2 regions of the Leptolyngbya sp. CCY15150 genome follow, and region 2 is predicted to be linked to the other one. Evidence: predicted binding sites of a transcription regulator. Region 2 holds the regulator's gene; the other holds the start of a gene.

Region 1 (9,825 bases), on a different contig from region 2:
AAAAAGACTACGTTAAGAATTGGAGTCGAAATGAGCGGATCGAATCAGGTTCCCTATTTGTTGCGGGCGGCTCGGGGCGAAGTGTTGGATCGTCCTCCCGTGTGGATGATGCGTCAGGCTGGGCGCTACATGAAGGTTTACCGTGATCTGCGCGAAAAATACCCCTCATTTCGTGAACGATCTGAAAATCCAGACATTGCCATCGAGATCTCGCTGCAGCCCTGGCGGGCTTTCCGTCCCGATGGGGTGATCATGTTCTCCGATATTTTGACGCCCCTGCCTGGCATCGGTATTCCCTTTGAAATCATCGAGAGCAAGGGGCCGATCATCGACAATCCCATCCGCACCCTAGAGCAGGTGAATCAACTGCACACCCTAGAGCCGGATGAATCCACCCCCTTTATCCGCACGATTCTGCAAACCCTGCGCCAAGAAGTAGGCAATGAAGCCACCGTGCTTGGCTTTGCTGGATCGCCTTGGACGTTGGCCGCCTATGCCGTGGAAGGCAAAAGCTCCAAAGACTATGCGGTGATTAAGCACTTGGCCTTCACCCAGCCCGAGATTCTCCACGCCTTCCTCGGTAAGTTGGCAGATGCGATCGCTGTTTATCTATGCCATCAGATTGACTGTGGCGCTCAGGTGGTGCAGTTGTTTGACTCCTGGGCTGGTCAACTGAGCCCGCAGGACTACGACGTCTTTGCCCTGCCCTACCAGCAGCAGGTCATCCGTCAGGTCAAAGCGGTTCACCCCGATACGCCCATGATTCTCTACATCAGCGGTAGCGCTGGCGTTCTAGAGCGCATGGGTCAATCGGGCGTTGATATCGTCAGCGTAGACTGGACGGTGGACATGGCCGATGCTCGCCGCCGCCTAGGGCCCAACATTGGCGTTCAGGGTAATATCGATCCTGGCGTGCTGTTTGGCTCCAAAGCCGTCATCCGCGATCGCATTATTGACACCATCCGCAAGGCCGGCAACCGGGGTCATATTCTCAACCTTGGTCACGGCATCCTCCAGCGCACCCCCGAAGAAAATGCCGCCTTCTTCTTTGAGACGGCGAAGCAAGCGGATCAACTGCTCGCAGCCACCTGATGGTGACCCTAGGGGTTGAATAATGCTATGGATGGCGATCGCTCGGTCGCCATCCATACTTGTTTTGGCGTATGCTAGCGTGGTCTGCGTAACGGATAATCTATGACCTTTTCAGCAACTCCTAAATCTCCTGCACCTCAACGGATTTTTATCACCGGCGCGAGTGGCTGCATTGGGCACTACATTACCGAACTGTTGATTCAGCAAACCTCCCACGAGCTTTTTCTGCTGGTGCGGAATCCAGCTAAGCTCAAGCTGAATCTAGAGGCGCGATCGGGCATTCATGTGATCACCGGCGATCTCTACGAGATCGAAGACCATCGCGCGCTGCTCAGCACCATCGATACCGCCATCCTGATTGCGACGGCCTGGGGTGGCGAGCAGCGCGCCTACGACATTAACGTCACCAAAACCCTGCAACTGATGAGCTTGTTGGATGCCCAGCGCTGCCAGCAGGTGATTTATTTTTCCACTGCCAGTATCCTAGGTCGCGATCATCAGCCCCTGCCCCAAGCGGGACAGATGGGCACTGGCTACGTGCGATCAAAATATATCTGTCATCAGCGACTGCCCCAATTAGCGATCGCCCCCAAGGTCACCACCCTCTTCCCCACCCTCGTCTTCGGTGGCGATGGGCAAAAACCCTACTCGCAGATTTCCGCCGGACTGCCCGAGGTGATTCAATGGATGGGACTAATTCGCTTCCTGAGTGCCGACGGCAGCTTTCATATCACCCATGCCCAGGATATTGCCCAAGTTGTCACCTATTTAGTAGACCATCCGCCTGAGCCTGGCGAATCCCGCGAATGGGTGCTGGGCAACGATCCCCTCACCGCCAATCAAGCGATCGCCCAAATCTGTCGTTATCTGAACCAGCGTATTTATTTCCGCATTCCCCTTTCGATTCACCTGGCCAATATCATCATTCGGGTTTTTCGTATTCAGATGGAAGCCTGGGATCGCTTTTGCCTAGACTATCGCCACTTTGTCTATCAAAATCCCATGAATCCCACGGTTCTAGGATTACCCCACTACTGCACCAGCATTGCCGACCTATTGAAAATCAACGGCATCGATCCAAAGCGCACCTAGAGCAACGGCTACGCACCCAACGAAAAAACCAGACCCGTGGGGTCTGGTTGGCTTTAACCCATATTGCCTGAGGACTGGCTAGCGGCGCAACCCTTCCTCAGAAATACTGGACGGCTAGATAGCCTCTAGATTTTTCTCACCGGTACGAATCCGAATAATCGAATCCACAGAGGTGACAAAGATCTTGCCATCTCCAATTTCCCCGGTGCGGGCTGCCAAGATGATCTTATCGACCACCATATCCACCTGATCGTCTTCTACTACAATCTCAATCTTGAGCTTTTGTAGAAACTCCACCGTATATTCAGAACCACGGTAGCGCTCGGTCTGACCCTTTTGCCGACCAAATCCACGTACTTCTGAAACGGTCATCCCTACGATGCCAGCATTGACGAGGGCAATCTTCACTTCATCTAGCTTGAAGGGACGGATGATTGCTTCAACTTTCTTCATAAGCCTTCAATGACTCCTAATCAAATTCTCAAACAAGGTTATGCCACCGAGGATCATGAGCTACCTGCCTTCATGGAGAAGATAGGTTCTATCAGCTTTCCTGCCCATGCAGAAGAGCGATCGACCCTTGTGCGCACAAGAACCTCATTGTTACCCTAAACAGCGGTGACGAAACCACTCAACCGTACCGCTTACCCACTGCGATAGCAAACCTAGAGGATGCCCAGTGACTTGACTGGTTGTAGCACCGTGCGCTCACGGTGTTTTGTAGTCATTGATACGGTTTGCTCTCCTTTGTATTCTCTCATCAAATTCTCCTAGCTCAACCATCTCGATTTCAGCGTTTGGTGACCTAGGGCGATCGCCTGATTGACTGACCAATCTTGTTCCGTAGGCTGGTTCGAGCAACGGGAGGCCCAGCGCCAGCTCAGAGTCCGTTGGGTTATGCCGACGCTAGCTCAACCTAGGTGAGAATCAGGGTTACAGAAGTTTGGTCGATCCATCCGGGGCGATCGCACCCCTATGGGTTCACCTAGCTCATCGGTTGAAGCTGAGGTTGGCATCGGTCTAAACCGGCAGCACCTTGCCCCGTAGCTTAGGCGGAGCCGTGAGCTGATAGCGATCGAGCAGCGTGGGCAAAATGTCATAAATCTGGGCTTGATCGAGCACCTGTCCCCCCTTAGGCTGTTGGGGATCATGGAAAATCATGAGGCCATAGCGGGCATGGTTGGCATCATCGGGGCCGGTGTCGTTATTAGTGGTGTAGAGCTCGGCATGACCCACCGTACCAATCGATCGCCAGGCCAGTTCATCAAAATAGGCCAGCAGGTCAGGCGCAATCCCACGCACCCGTTGATAGACCTCCTGGGGCTTGTAGACCCGGTTATCCATGGGTGTCCCATCCGGGGCAGGAATCCTAGCCAGTTTCTCGGCCAGTTCCGTACGCAGGCGCTCATAGTCAGCTAAGGGCACAATGCCATTGGGTTCACGCCCTTTGACATTGAGGAAAATCCGGGCATAGTAGCCCCCCGCGCCCCAGGCTTGGGTATGCTCCCAGTCAATGGTCAACTCATCCAACGATGTGGGCGTGGTGGGTGATTCGACCACGCTGAGGTAGCCTTGCTCGATCAGCCATTGGTTAATACAAATCCCTCCCACCAGCGGTCGGGCCCCGTGATCGGACACGATCAGCACAGCGGTTTGGTCGTCGCAATCGTTCAGCAGTTGCTCCACCCGCTGGTCGATATGCACGTAGTAGTCATGGATGGCGTTGGCATAGGGAGAGCCCGGCTCATATTGAGGATGGGCGGGATCCATGGGCTTCCAGAAGGAATGGTGGATGCGATCGACCCCCATGTCTACCAGCATCAGAAAGTCGGGATGGTCTTCAGCAATCAGCTTCTCGGCTAGGGTAAACCGCTGGTCACAGAGCTTATGGATATTGCCAAGGATCTCGGCCTTATCCTCAGACCGAAAGTGGGGCACATCTAGCAAAAAATCGCTGATCCAGCTCTGGATGCGATCGCTCAACTCGGGTGGATAGGTGTAGGGTACGTCGGTACTCGGCGTGAGAAAGCAGGAGACCATGGAGCCCTGCACCGGGTAGGGGGGCGAGGTGCCCGGTACGCCTAAGACCGCCACCTGCCATCCGGCATCCCCCAAGATGTCCCATAGCCGTGGCTCCTTGACGGCACGACCATCGCTGATCGCCATACTTTGGTAGCTACGGTTTTGGCGATTGCGGAAGCCATAGATACCTAATTCTCCCGGATCGCGACCGCTCATCATACAGCTCCAGGCGGGCACGGTGATGGCGGGAATGCTGCTTTCCAGGCGGCCATAGCTACCGGCCGCCATCAGCCGCGAGAGGGTCGGTAGATCATCGCGCCACTGATCGAACACGAGGGAGGGCTCCATGCAGTCAAGCCCAATGATCAACAGACGCGGGGCAGATCTAAGAGACATAGGCACGAGGATGAGAAGGACAGTTAGGAGGGTGCATCCCACTTTTATAGCCCTCACCCTAAATCCCTCTCCCAAGTTGGGCGAGGGACTTTGAATCCGGCTCCCTTTTTTTGGGAGAAGGGGTTGGGGGATGAGGGTCAACTTGCAAAACTGGGATGCACCCAGTTAGGAGGCTTGGGGGCGGCGACGCAGGTACAGGGCAGCGGCAGATCCGACAACAGCGATCGCTGATAGGAGATGCACGACATTAAACGGGGTACCGGCAAAGAACCAGGAATCGGTGCGCAAAAATTCGATAAAAAAGCGCCCGAGGGGATACCAAATCAGATACAGCAGAGTGATATCACCCGGCCGCCACTGTTTTTCAAAACGACGGGATAGCCAGAAAATAATGGCAAACCCTAGAACATTCCATAGAGATTCGTAGAGAAACAGGGGATGGAAGCGGGTGCTATCGGGATAGGCGCTGAGGTCGTTGTAGGGAGCGATGCGATGGATGGGGTCGATGCGCAATCCCCAGGCTAGATCCGTCGGCGGGCCGTAGAGTTCTTGGTTGATAAAATTTCCCCAGCGGCCGATGGCTTGGGCCAGGGGCAGGGCCAGGGCGATCGCATCCAGAAAAACCAACGCCGGTAAGTGACGAAGTTTGGTGAACAGCCACAGGGCGATGGTGCCAAAGATAAATCCCCCAAAAATGTGGATGCCGCCGCTCCATACTTTAAGAATTTCACCGGGATGATCGAGGTAATAGCCCAAACCCTGGGGGCCACGGGGGGACTGGATGAACACATAGTACAGTCGCGCCCCAATAAAGCCAGGAATGACAATCCAGATCAGCATATCCCAGAAGTCATCAGGATCCTGTCCTTGGCGTTTCACCTGTTGGCTAGCAACCTGGGCACCGATGAAAATGGCGCTGACCATCAGCAGTCCATACCAGCGCACGGCAATGGGGCCAAACTCAAACAAAATTGGATCAACGGGTGGATACATGATGCCTAGAATAGGAACTATTAATCTTCGAGGTAGCCGAGGTCGCGCAGACGGCGCTGCACCTCAGGATCGTCAAAATCGGACGCGCGTTCGTTGGTAACCGTGGCGGTCATCGTTCCAGCAAAGGACTGGAGGCAGTCTTGCAGCACTTCTACATTTTCCGGCAGAATGCTGCTGAGGTTCAGGCTTTCCCCAGGATCGTCGAGGCAATCGTATAGCTCAAGCTGGGTATCGCCGGTCTCAATCAGCTTATGGTTTCCTACCCAAACGGCGCGGCGCGGTTGATCACAGGCGCGATCGCGCACCAGTTCGGGCTGACGTTTTTGCAGCAGATTCAACACATTTTGGGGAGGAATGGCTTCGGAGAAGACCGGAACAGCGGCTGGTGTAGCATTCAGTTCCTGAAACAGGCTCAGGGCGGCTTCCGCCTCACTCGCCAGACCAGCGGCCGTCAGCACGGTGTGAAACAGTCGCCGAGTCGAGACGGTGCGATCGCTCGTTTGTCCTTTAGGCAACTGACCGCTGGGGTCGTGAATAATCAGCGGCACCTGCACCAATTCGTTGTACACCGATAGGGAATGGCCAATGAACTGCTTTTCACCCAAATGTTCACCATGGTCGGAGCAGATGATCACCAAGGTGTCTTCAAGCCGTCCCGACGTCTGCAATTGCTGGAAGAACTGCCCTAGGAGTTCATCCTGGCAGGCCACCTCCGCGTCATACATGCCGTCTAGGGTGGCCTTTTGCTGATCATCCAATGCTCCGGCCAACGGGGCCAGCCAGCCATACACATCGCTATTAAACTGACGCAGATAGTGCTGGGCAGAGCGATCGCTCAACACGTGGGGCGCAAATTTCTCAATGTAGCGGCGGGGAGGATGGTAGGGCATGTGGGTGCCCATCAGGTTCACGAAGGCGAACACCGGCTGCTCATCGTCCACGTTGCGCCGCTGGATCAGCAAGCTGGCCGTATCCTCCAAAGACTTGGCTGTATTGCCCTTAAAGCTCAGAGCTGTTTGCCACAGGGGCACCATCAACGGCGAAAACGAGAGGGAGAGCAGAGCATCCGAACGGGCAAAGGCATCCTGCACCTGGCTTAGAAGACCCGCCAGGACGCGCTTAAAGACTTGCCGGTAGCGACTAATCAACCCCGGCGAGGCCCCGGCTTGGTTGGGGCGGGAGGTGAGCAGACCGCTGTAGTTCAAAAAGCTATGGAACCCACGCCGCAGACCATTGTTGATCACTCCGACCAGGGGATTGTTGCAAAAGCCTGCTGTGTAGTAGCCACCGTCCCGCAGACGTTCTGCCAGGGTGGGAATGGTTTTAGGCAGCACCGAGTAGGACTGGAGGGTTTGGTGCTCCGATGGATAGAGCCCGGTAAACATCGACGCATGGGACGGCACCGTCCACTGAGCAGCAGCGATCGCCCGTTCAAAGCGAGTAGCGTTGGCGGCAAAGTCATCTAGATTCGGCGACGTGTTCACCGGATACCCATAGCATGAGAGGCGATCGGCACGTTGGGTATCCAGAACAAGAAAAACAATGTCAGGGCGGCGGGTCATACGCAGTTTTGGTGACAACCTGGATTATGCTCCTCCCCATTGTGCCGTGTGGTGGCCAAACTGGGGCATGGGTCTCCACAAAATCCAGCCCCGGTAGCCCTTCTCTCATCCATAATGCAGACTAGCTTTAACGAGCATCGCTTTGACGTTGATAGGCCACATAGAGCGCTTCTAGAAACTGATCGGCGCTGACGCCCTCCGGCACTTGCTCTAGCTGAACCAGTTCCTTCGCCTGACGAGCAAGCTCCAGGCGTAGCTCTTTCTGGATCTGGGTATCGATCATCAAGCGTCGCTGCAGATACTCTCGTAGGGTGACAAACTGATCCGGAGAGAGGCGATCCAGGTGCATCGACGGAGACAATTTGCGGGCAAGGGTGCCGGCCGATGGGGAGATCTCCAGTTTCAGACGTGGATCGGCATAGTCTTCTTGAATCACCTGGGTACCAGCAACCCAATCTCCAAGCCGTTTTTCCCGTTTTCCTAGGGCAATGAATAAGGCTCCTATCAGCAACAGGTCATCAACCGGACGCAGAAGGGCGCGCAGGGTGGTTTGCCCAAGGGTGACCGGCTGCCCATTATCTTGGATCACCCGGATGTGCATAATGCGTTTGCCGGGGGTTTGCCCCTGCCACAGGGTTTCAAACAGCACAAAGTAGCCGGTGAAGATGATGAAGGTGATCAGGAACGCGATCGCCAAGACCCAAATCCAAGCGCTGTCATAGGCAAAACCTAAATCCTCTATCCAGTCCAGCAGGGCCGTGGACATCCAGCCCCACAGGAGCCAAAACATCATCAGACCACCGACGAGGAAAATGTAGTCCAATACCAGGGCCCAACTGCGATTGCCCACACCTGCTAGGGTGAAGTCTAGCTCAACACTTTCAGGGGTCAACAGGGTGATGTGGTTGAGCCATGGCTGCACAGATGGTGTACCAGGGCGATCGCTCACGCTTAAGTCTAGAGAACGTCCCTCTCGCCGTTCTGTTAAGTCGTAGTACAACACTGCCTTGATGGCCTGCCACAGGGGCAACAGCACCACACTCACACCAATACTCAGGCTGTAGGAAACGAGCATCAGCAATGGCGTGTAGGCGATCGCATCATCTGGTAAGGCTAGGGTGAGTCCAGCCGAGGCTGCACCAATCAACAGTTGCAAGACAACCTGGATGGGTAAGCTAGCCAAAAAGACCATCATGATGCCCAGCATAATGCGCCGAGCATTACGGCGGGTTAGTCGCCAGCTCCGCCCCAGAGACGACAAGGCTGGGGTGTCTTCTTCAACGGCATAGCCCATCTCAGAGATCATAAATCGAGCCGTTAGCCAGGCCAACAAATATCCCATGCCAGCCAACAGCACGACAAAGAAGACAATCGAGATCAAGCCAATGAGCATGGCGGTTTGAGGATCACTGAAAGCCTCAGGATCACCTTGAAAAATGCTGGCACCGCCTACGCCAAAAAGAACGAACACCAGCAATAGTGCGGTAAAAATATAGACCCCGATGACAACAGCTAGAAATAGCAGCGATTGAAAAAACGCGATGCGCCAAAATCCCCACATCCGCCTGTCAACATAGCGCCTAGTGTCATCGATCGATTCAGCTTGTTGGTTGAGGTAGCAAAAACTGCGCCGCGAGATGGCGGCAGAGATGGCTAAATATTTAGCTGCTCCATAGGTGAATCCGGCTGCACCAAGCACGATCGATAGGACAATCAGACCAGGGCTTTGCCCTTGAGACGCCACAATCAAAACGCCAATTGTGCCGACGAGGGGTAGGAGCAACCATAGGATCGCCATCAGACCCAATTTTAGATATTCCCTAGCGTGGCGGAGATAGAGCTGCAGCCCGATGGTGACTACGTTGCCCATGGTTAGCAGGGTTGAGGTTCCTGAGGATGGAAGATTGGGTGCCATGGAAAATAGAAGGGTGAAGGAATGCGATCGCAGTTCACGACTAGCCTAGGCTACAGGGCCATAGACAGCAGCTACGGACAAGTCGTAGGTCTTAACATCCTAGCGATGCCTTACCTATGATTATTGAGGATGGCTAGTGGGTAGAATTAGGTAAGCTAGATGACGAGATTTTGTGATCGTTAAACGTTTGCTGATCAAAGAAATAAACGCTTCGAATAGGATAAGGAATACTCAGATCGGCTGCATCACAGGCGGCCTTGAGCGCCATGATAACCTGCGATCGCGTTTGACGCATATGTACCGCTTGGGGCAACGACCAATAGCGCACCACCAGGTCAATAGAACTATCGCCAAAGCCCACTAAGTCAACCTCTACTGGCGGATGATTCAGCACACCCTCCACCTCAGCTAAGGCCGTCTGGAGAAGTTGCCGGGCTCGGGGCAGTGGGGTGTTGTAATCGAGCCCAATGGCTAAATCCGTGCGGCGTGCGGGGCGATCGGTGAGCACCTGAACAGCGCTGGTAAACACGATCGCATTGGGAATCACCACCCGCTCTCCTTGGTAGGTACGAATTTCGGTAGATCGCACATTGATAGCTTCCACCGTGCCTTCAAAATCCGCCACAATAATTTGATCATTCAAACGAAACGGCTCATTGAGCAGCAGCAGCACCCCAGCCAGAAAGTTCTTAAAAATATCCTGGAAGGCAAACCCGATGGCCACGGATCCTAAACCTAACAGGGCAATCAGAT
Region 2 (9,825 bases):
GTCGTAGTGGCGCGACTTCTTCCACGTGGTGGATCATGTCGAGGATGCCGCCGATCGCTGACGAAGCCAGGGTGCGAATGGGGCCGGCTGAAATAGCATTCACCCGAATATTTTGAGGGCCCAGCTCTGCTGCCAGGTAGCGTACGCTCATCTCTAGGGCCGCCTTGGCTACCCCCATTACATTATAGTTGGGTATCACCTTGACGCCCCCGAGGTAGGTGAGGGTGACGATGCTACCCCCCTCGCTCATCAGCGCCGCTGCCCCTTGGCTAAGCTTGACCAAGGAGTAGGTGCTAATATCCAGCGCCGTGGTGAACCCTGGGCGGGAGGTTTGGCTAAAGTTGCCGGTGAGGTCATCGCGTCGGGCAAACGCCAGGCAGTGGATCAAAATGTCGATCTTGCCCCATTGCTCTTGCACCGTTTGAAACAGCGTCTCGATTTGTTCGTCATCTTGGACGTTACAGGGCAGGAATAAGCTGGGTTGTAGGGGTTCAACTAACTCAGCCACCTTGGTTTCCATCCGACCCTTATCGTCTGGGAGGTAGGTGATGCCGAGGTTTGCACCCGCTTGATGCAGTTGCTGAGCGATGCCCCAGGCAATGGAACGATTGTTGGCAATGCCGGTTACGAGGGCATTTTTTCCGGTCAGGTTCAGCATGACAGTTGATTCACAGCGTTAAAGATTCCAGGTGGCGATCGCAGGTATGGGAGAGGCAGCCAAGGATTTCGCAATGCTGCTCCCAAGTCACCGGATAACGTTAGTTTGCTTGGCCCAAACTGAGGAACGGGCTGGATGCGATCGCCATTAGGAGAATACTGAAAAATGGGGACACAAAGATAGAGGACAACCTCAAGAATTGCTTGGTGAAGGGTTAACAACCTTGGGGTAGAGACAACAGGATACCGGTGTGGTGTGAAGATATCTACAAGCGCTATGGGTGGTGTATAAGCTAATACCTAGGGGGTGCTAAGCCTCGCCATTCCTAGCGATCGCCCGTGCTCATTTGCTAAACTCAACATCTTCTTTATCAAAGACTCAAAAAATATGTAGCATGGAGCACAAAAAAGCACCCATAAGTTAAGTTTTAGTGATGTAACGTCAGAGTTTAGTTGCAAAATCTGGTTTAGCCGATTCGCACATGTGCTGAGGCGACTTGCTCGAACAGTGAACAAGAACTCTTTAAGGGATTGGGTAGGGCGAGGGCTATGGTAGTAACGCAAGACAAGCCGTTGGCAAATGTATTCCGCCAGATCAGCGGAGGTGCATTTCCACCGATGGTCGAGACCTTTGAACGTGGTAAAACAATCTTTTTTCCAGGAGATCCGGCGGAGCGCGTCTACTTCTTGCTCAGTGGAGCGGTGAAGCTCTCCCGAGTCTATGAAGCGGGCGAAGAAATCACCGTGGCCTTGCTTCGGGAAAACAGTGTATTTGGGGTACTGTCGCTGATTACGGGACATCGTTCCGATCGCTTCTACCATGCTGTGGCCTTCACGCCGGTGGAATTGCTGTCGCTGCCGATTGACCAGGTTGAAAAAGCCTTTCACGAAAATCCTGAACTCTCGATGATTATGCTGCGGGGGTTATCGTCTCGGATTTTGCAAACCGAGATGATGATCGAGACCCTAGCTCATCGGGATATGGGATCGCGGTTGGTGAGCTTTTTGCTGATTCTCTGCCGTGACTTTGGCGTTCCTAGTCAAGAAGGCATCACCATTGACCTAAAGCTATCTCACCAAGCGATCGCTGAGGCCATTGGCTCAACCAGGGTGACTGTGACCCGCCTGCTGGGGGATCTGCGCCAAGAAGGCATGATCTCCATTCACAAAAAGCGGATTACGGTGCATAATCCCGTGGCCCTCAGTCAGCAGTTTACTTAAGCCTAGGATTAGTCCTGGCATGGGTTTGCGCAAATCTCCGGTGCCGAACCCCAGGGCTGCCTCAGGCAGACACCGGGAATTTGCGCCTTCCGAGGATCTGAACTCGGAATTTATCCATGGGCCTATTATGGCGTTGTGCTCAAAACCTAGGGGTAACCTTTGAGACAATACGCTACATTTAGCGTTAATTTCCAATCATTGCCTATAATGCGACTACGTCACCCATGGGTGTTGCGGCAATCCTAGGTGGATATCAAGCCAGTGCATTAGGATTGAGGCACGGTTGTTGATCCCTCCGTGGGCGACACCTCCATGGATGTAGTATATTCGTACTGAAGCGCATCGCGGCAATCCCTAGTGTTCATTAAGCGGGTTGAACTCTCTCACTTCAAGTCCTTTGGCGGGACAACGGCAGTCCCGTTGCTGCCTGGGTTCACCGTTGTTTCTGGCCCCAATGGGTCGGGAAAATCCAATATTTTGGATGCGCTGCTGTTTGCCCTAGGTTTGTCTGGCTCCAAGGGAATGCGGGCGGAGCGGTTGCCCGATTTGGTTAACCAAAATCATTCGAGCCGCAGTCGCTCTACGGTGGAAGCTAGTGTCACCGTGACGTTTCAGATGGAGCCGGAGGATGCTGTGGGTTCGAGGGCGATCGCTGCCCCGCCAGAATCCCCGCCAGAATCCCCCGATGAAGTGCCTGATGCATCTACAGGGGAGGCACCTGATGCATCTACACCTGATGAGTCTACGGGGGAGGCACCGGAAGCCCAGGGGCTTGATCCAGATCTCAATGGGTCAGAGCTTAATGGATCGGATCCCAATGGGGTAGATCTCAATGAGGCAGATCTCAATGAGACAGGTCTCAATGGGGTAAACCTCAATGGGGTAGATCTTAATGGACATGGGTCGCCCGAGACGCCTCCCGCTCCTGAACCGGATCGCTATGCCTTTGAGGACGAGCCCGATCCGCTGCTGCAGGAAATTTTGGCGACGGGGGAATGGAAGGTGACCCGGAAGCTGCGGGTGACGCCCCAGGGCACCTACACCTCTAACTACTACATCAACGATCAGCCCTGTACCCTCACCCAGCTTCACGACCACCTGCACCGCTTCCACGTGTATCCCGAAGGCTACAACGTTGTTCTGCAGGGGGACGTCACCAGCATTATTTCCATGAACCCTCGGGAACGCCGCGAGATTATTGACGAGCTGGCGGGGGTGGCTGCGTTCGATCGCAAAATTATTCAAGCGACGGGCAAGCTGGACGCGGTGAAGGAGCGGGAGGAGCAGTTTCGCATCGTGGAACGGGAGTTGATTGCCCAGCGCGATCGCCTGGCCCAAGATCGAATTAAGGCGGAGAAGTACCAGGCCCTACGCGCGGAATTTCAGGATAAAAGTCAGTGGGAGGCGGTGCTCCATTGGCGCGATCGCCAACGGCAGGCGGAGCAGCTCCAACAGCAGCTTGAAGCCAGCCATCAAGCCCTAGCTGACTACAGCACCCAGCTCCAGGCTCTGGCGGTGGATATTGCCCAAGCGACGGAGTCCTTGGAGGAGTTGAACCGGCGGGTGAAAGCTCTTGGGGAAGATGAGCAGTTAGGACTACAGGCGACTCTCGCGACGCGGCAGGCAGAACTGCGGCAGCTTCAGCGGCAAGAGCAAGCGTTAATCACGGCTAGCCAAGAGACGGCCACGCAACTGGGCCGCACCCAGCGGGAACTGCATGACCATCGCCAAGCGCTGGAGGCTCTGCAGGCGGATCAGCAAGTTCTCGATACGCAAGAGTTGGTACAGCTACGGCAAGCGCGGGATGCTGCCCAGAAAACCCTAGAGGCGAGTCGTGAGTCGGCCCAGGCGATCGCCTCTGCGTCGGCCGCCTGGATTCAACAGCAAACGGAGTTGCGGCACCGGATTGAATCGCGGCTGCAGGAACTAGAGCCAGGGCGGCGCGAGCAGGCGACGCTACAGGAACGGGTGCATCAACTCCAGCAAAAAAATCAAGAGCATCGGCAAACTCTAGAAGCGATCGCTGGCGATCTGGCCGAGCACCAGCAGCAGCAGGCCAGTCTACAAACCGAGCACCAACAGCAGCGCCAGCAGGTGCAGCAGCGGGCCCAGGCTTTGAGCGCTACCGAGGCCCAACTGAAGCTGCAACAGGAGACTAGCGATCGCCTGCTGCGAGAACAGCGGGATAAACAACGCCAGCTCGATCGCCTAGAAGCCCAGGTGCAGGCGATGCAGGATGCCCATGGAACGGGAGCCACGCGCCTGCTCACCCAAGCTAACTTGCCGGGTATCTGCGGGCTGGTGGCCCAGTTGGGTCGGGTGGAAGCGGAGTATCAACTGGCGCTGGAAATTGCTGCTGGTGGCCGCTTGGGGCATCTGGTGGTGGAAGATGATGGAATAGCCGCAGCGGGGATTGAACTGCTCAAGCAAAAGCGGGCTGGGCGGGCGACGTTTTTGCCGTTGAACAAAATCCGTGCGCCGCGCCTGTCGCCGATCAACCCTGCCCAACAGCCTCGCGGCTTTATTGACTATGCCAGTCGGCTGATTGACTGTGACGATCGCTATCGGGTGGTGTTTGCCCATGTGTTTGGCAATACCGTGGTCTTCTCGAACCTCCAGGATGCCCGCCCCCACATTGGTCGGTACCGCATCGTCACCCTAGATGGAGAATTGCTCGATGCTAGTGGTGCCATGACCGGGGGCAGTACGTCCAGCCGCCAAGGATCCCTGCATTTTGGGGTAGGGGAAACGGGAGAATCGGCGGAGGTGACGGGCCTACGCGATCGCCTCCAGGAAATTGACCACATTCTCGATCGCTGTCAGAAAGAGATTCACCAAGCTAGCGCTAGCCTCAAGTCCCAGTCTCAAGCCTTGATGGATGCTCGACAACTGGAGCGCGAAACCCATCTCAAGGCGGAGCAATTGCAGCAACAGCTTGCCCATCTGGTCGCGCAAGAGGGGCAGGTGCGGGCCCAGTTGTCGCAGCATACGCAAGAACTGAGCCAGGCCCAAACCCGGCTCAAGACCCTGGAGAAGGCATTGCCGCAGCAGGAAGCCGAGGTGGCCCGCGATCGCCAGCAGTTGACGGAGTTGGAACAATCCCAAGCCCATAGCGAATGGCAGCAGGCCCAGACCCTAATTCAGCAGCAGGAAGCAACCCTCAGCGATCGCCAACTGGCCCTGCGCGCCGCCGAACAGCGATGTAGCGAGATGGGCATGCAGCGCCAGCGGCTTCAGGAAAAGATTGAACAGGCTCAGCAGCGGGTGCAGGAGTACCGGCAGCAGCAGACTAGCCAGCTCAGCCAGCGTACCTCCGGCAGCAGCCAGCAGGATGCCCTCAACCGCGAGATTGCGGAGATTCAAACCGCCTTGTCTACCCTAGAACACACCCTATCGGCGGAGAAGCAAGAGCGCGATCGGGTGGAACGGCAATTACGCGATCGCCAAACCCTGCATCAGCAAACGGAGCTGAAACGTCAACATACCCTCGAAACCCAGCAGGCTCGTCAGCAAGACTTGGTGGCCCTGCAGGAGCAACTGGTGGCCCAGCAGGCCGAATTGCCCGATCCTCTGCCGGAGATTCCCGACGAGCTAGGGCTAGAGCAGCTTCAGCAACAGGTGCGATCGCTGCAGCGGCGGATGCAGGCCATGGAGCCGGTAAATATGCTGGCCCTAGAAGAGCACGATCGCACCCAGGGGCGTCTGGATGAACTCAGCCAAAAGCTGTCCACCTTGGCGGAAGAGCGCAGCGAACTGCTGTTGCGCATCGAAAACTTCACCACCCTGCGCCAGCGGGCCTTCAAAGAAGCCTTTGACGCAGTGAATGGCAACTTTCAAACCATTTTTGCTGAACTCTCCGACGGTGATGGCTACCTGCAGCTTGATGATCCCCATGATCCCTTTTCCAGCGGGCTCAATCTAGTCGCCCATCCTAAGGGCAAGCCCGTCCGCCGCCTAGCCTCCATGTCTGGGGGAGAAAAGTCCCTCACTGCCCTCAGCTTCATCTTTGCCCTGCAGCGCTACCGTCCCTCGCCCTTCTACGCCTTTGACGAGGTGGATATGTTCCTCGACGGGGCAAATGTAGAACGATTAGCTAGAATGATTAAACATCAGACTCAACAGGCGCAGTTCATTGTCGTGAGCCTGCGGCGTCCGATGATTGAAGCGGCCCAGCGCACCATTGGGGTGACCCAAGCCCGAGGAGCCTACACGCAGGTTCTGGGTATTGACCTCCAGGGACGAATTTCTGGGTAGCGATCGCCCCTGAGAAGCACCCTGACTCTGTTGGAGCAATCTACTACAATCTGCCAGCCCCCAGCTCAACCCTCCCTAGTCTGCTCGATTCTCTGACCCTACACCTGACGCCGCTGCTCCAGCAGCCATTGATCACCTAGGGGTTGACTAGATTTCCTGGGGCACCGTTGGAACTTTCCCCATCCGGTTTATGATTTGTTCTAGCCGTCGTTAGCGTTACGATTGACGAATCGCTGACACCATTGCTGCCAATTTCGCTCTCTCGACCATTTTCGAGACAAAAATCCACCCATGACTTTTGAACAGTACTGCCAACGAGCCGACCTCCTAGGAACTCAAATTATCACCCGAGACACTGGCAAGCGACTCGGCGTCGTCAGTCAGATCTGGGTAGACATCGATCGTCGTGAAGTTGTGGCCTTTGGCTTACGGGAAAGTGTGTTGTCTGGGGTCTTGTCGAGCACGCAAGAGACCATGCTGTTGAGCAACATCCGCCAAATTGGTGATGTGATTTTGGTCGATGACGACAACGCGGTTGAAGATGCGTTTGATACCGATCCCTACAGCATTCTCATCAATAGCGAAGTGATCACCGAAACCGGCGAACTGCTGGGTAAAGTGCGAGGGTTTAAGTTCAACGTTAATGATGGCAAGGTTGAATCCTTGGTGATTGCGTCCCTAGGCATCCCGCTGATTCCCGATCAAGTGATTAGCACCTATGAACTGTCTATTGAAGAAGTGGTCAGCAGCGGCCCCGATCGCCTGATTGTCTTTGAGGGGGCAGAGGAGAAGATGGTGCAGATGACGGTGGGAGTGCTGGAACGCCTGGGTATTGGTCGTCCCCCTTGGGATCGGGATGTGGATGATTACTACGTGATGCCCACCTCGACCTCCAATCAACTAGGAACGGGTATGCCGGTTGCCCAACCGCTGCAGACGGTGATGCCTACGGCCCGAGAAACCTGGGACGAGGACAACTGGAACGAGCCCCAAGAACGCGTTATGCCTGAACCTCTGCGCCAGGCCGAACCCGAGCCGGTTTACTATCAAGAAGCCAACTGGGGTAATGAGACCTATGAGCAGCAGGTGGCCTATGTGGATGAAGATTATGATGCACCTCCAGGAGCAGCCCCTGCACCCTATCCTGAGGCTCAGTATGAGGACGTAGAGGTGACCGGGGATGCTTGGGCGGATGAAGACAAGCCCAAGCCCTACACGCCGCCCAAGCTCAACCTGCCCGATCGGCAGAAAGTGGCGGAGTATGAAGAGGAAATCGATTACTAGACTTACACATCTATAACTACCCATGCAGCGCTAGAGGAGCGATCGCTTCTCTAGCGCTGCATGGGTAGTTATGGGGAGATGGGAGCGCTGGCGTGATCGTGAGGACATCCTCATCGAAATTTCTTGATGGAACTCCTAGGAATAGTTCATATTTGTCCTGATACTCCGTATATTCCCTAGAAGTAACCCATTGATGCTCTTGACGTAAGGGGTTGGCTAGATGGGTGTTGGAGTAGAGGACGATGTTGGGATTGAAGGCCGCCATAGGTTGTGGTAACGCATGGGCTCTACCTAACGATAGAAGCTCATGCTAGGAAGAACGTTTGATGTAAATGGAACCTTGGGATATTCCCCTACGTCACGTAGCTAGGTTTAAGCCAAAAATAAGTCTTCTGCATTTTCAGGGTGATCCGGGTGTTATTTGCCAATTGAGTCTGCATATTGAATGCAGCCAAATCCACGTAATATTTGGACTCTCATGTGGCATCACTATCATCATGACTTGGACGCTCGTATTCGTCTGCTTATTATTACGCAGTTTTATCCACCCGACTACGCTGCAACGGGTCAACTCATTGAAGAACTAGCGATTAAACTGAGTCAAAAAGAGTTTAAGGTTCACGTCTTCACAGGGCAGCCAGGCTACGCATTTTCTACCGCCTCGGCACCGAAGTATGAACAGATTCATCAGCTTTCGATTCAGCGATCGCAAATTTCTCGATTCTGGTCTCAACGGATTCGCGGTAAAGCCCTGAATGGGCTGTTATTCTGCCTGCGGGCTGTCTTGCATATGGTGCGAGCCGCCATGCACCACGACATTGCTGTGTTGACAACCGCACCGCCTTACTTACCCGTTTTGGGATACTTCGCCCGGCGTCTGTTAGGACTGCGTTATATCTGCCTTGTCTATGATCTATACCCGGACGTTGCGGTACGATTGGGCGTCCTGAAGCCGAATCATCGGCTTACCAACCTTTGGCGCTGGATTAACTGTAAAGTTTGGGGCCAAGCCGAGCAAATTATTGTTCTGAGTTCGACGATTCGAGATCACATTGTTCAGAACTACGGAATTCCTGCCCATCGTATTTCTGTGATTCATAGCTGGTCTGATCCTAACCTGGTTGTACCTCGACCGAAATCAGATAATTGGTTCGCCCAGCGCCATGGCCTCGATCGCACCTTCACGGTTTTGTATTCTGGGAATATGGGACGCTGCCATGATCTGGAAACAGTTATGGCTACAGCAAAACTGCTTCAGCATGAACAGGTACGGTTCGTCTTTGTGGGAGATGGGGCCAAGCGATCGCTCTGTATGCAACTAGCAGAAGACTATGGGCTGCAGAACTGTTTATTCCTGCCCTATCAAGATAAGCAAGATTTGCCCTATTCCCTGACCGCCTGCGATCTGTCGTTAGTGTCTCTCAGTCGCGGCATGGAGGGACTGTTGGCACCCAGTAAGCTCTATGGCTGCCTGGCCGCAGGGCGACCCGTGGCGGTGATTTGTGACGATCGCTCCTATCTCAAAGACTTGGTGACGGAGGCGGAGTGTGGTGAGGCTTTTCAGCAGGGCGATCGCGAAGGGCTAGCGGCGTTTATTCTGCATTTGATGGCCAATCCACAGCGGGTGGAGGCTATGGGGCAGGCGGGACGCACCTACCTAGAGCATCACTTTACGCCAGATATTATTGCCGAGCACTATGCCCAGGTGATTTGCCGCAGTGCCGGGCGATCGCGCCGTCCTCAACTCCTGCCGTCTGCTGCACCACAGCGCCAAGCTGTGCCGGTGTCCGATCGCTTGGATTAGACCCTTGGAATGATGCTTGGAAGGACGCCTAGTACTCTGAAATGGAAGTAACCCGCCTATTTCCTGAGGCAGGAATCCTTGTGTATCCTGGACGTCCTTTTCGTTGTCCTGTCTTCGTTCTTCTATCTTGCACTAGCTCGACTGTTGCTCGATCGCTCCTTCCGCTTGGTTGACAACGGCCCGCAGGCGATCGAGGGTTGCGGGGCTAGGGGATGACCAGAGACGGCGCTGGTGGGCTTCTAGCAACCGTTCGGCCATATCCCGCAGCGCCCAGGGGTTCGCGTCTTGCACCATCTGCTGCACGTCGTCGTCGAAGATATAGGCCTCGGCAACGCCTTGATACATATAGTCCTCGACGCAGTGGGTGGTGGCGGAGTAGGCAAACAGGTAATCCACGGTGGCGGCCATTTCGAAGGCTCCCTTGTAGCCGTGACGCATGACGCCAGCAATCCATTTAGGATTGACCACCCGCGATCGATAGACCCGCGTCAGTTCTTCGGAGAGCGATCGCACCTTGGGGGTTTCGGGGCGAGAATGGTCGCCAAAGTAAAGTTTGGGGGACTGACCCCGCGATCGGGCGGCCACCGTCAGACCGCCCTGGAATT

The links. Region 2 encodes NtcA, which controls nitrogen genes in cyanobacteria. Its sites were predicted from a motif close to TTTGTANNNNNNNNTACAAA; they were not measured.
Region 1: the regulator NtcA is predicted to act here: its motif matches at 2,902-2,921, upstream of JUJ53_RS12440 (P-II family nitrogen regulator).

Annotation. Positions count from the first base shown of each region.
Region 1 is NZ_JACSWB010000174.1:111,415-121,239, forward strand. It holds gene hemE (uroporphyrinogen decarboxylase) at 31-1,092, shown strand; gene JUJ53_RS12435 (NAD(P)-dependent oxidoreductase) at 1,195-2,184, shown strand; gene JUJ53_RS12440 (P-II family nitrogen regulator) at 2,299-2,637, opposite strand; gene JUJ53_RS12445 (alkaline phosphatase family protein) at 3,205-4,602, opposite strand; gene lgt (prolipoprotein diacylglyceryl transferase) at 4,768-5,595, opposite strand; gene JUJ53_RS12455 (sulfatase) at 5,616-7,157, opposite strand; gene JUJ53_RS24680 (RDD family protein) at 7,285-9,072, opposite strand; gene JUJ53_RS12465 (mechanosensitive ion channel family protein) at 9,206-9,825, opposite strand, start outside.
Region 2 is NZ_JACSWB010000146.1:32,737-42,561, forward strand. It holds gene fabI (enoyl-ACP reductase FabI) at 1-658, opposite strand, end outside; gene ntcA (global nitrogen regulator NtcA) at 1,207-1,878, shown strand; gene smc (chromosome segregation protein SMC) at 2,236-6,132, shown strand; gene JUJ53_RS05530 (PRC-barrel domain-containing protein) at 6,424-7,416, shown strand; gene JUJ53_RS05535 (hypothetical protein) at 7,433-7,681, opposite strand; gene JUJ53_RS05540 (glycosyltransferase family 4 protein) at 7,895-9,220, shown strand; gene cobN (cobaltochelatase subunit CobN) at 9,353-9,825, opposite strand, start outside.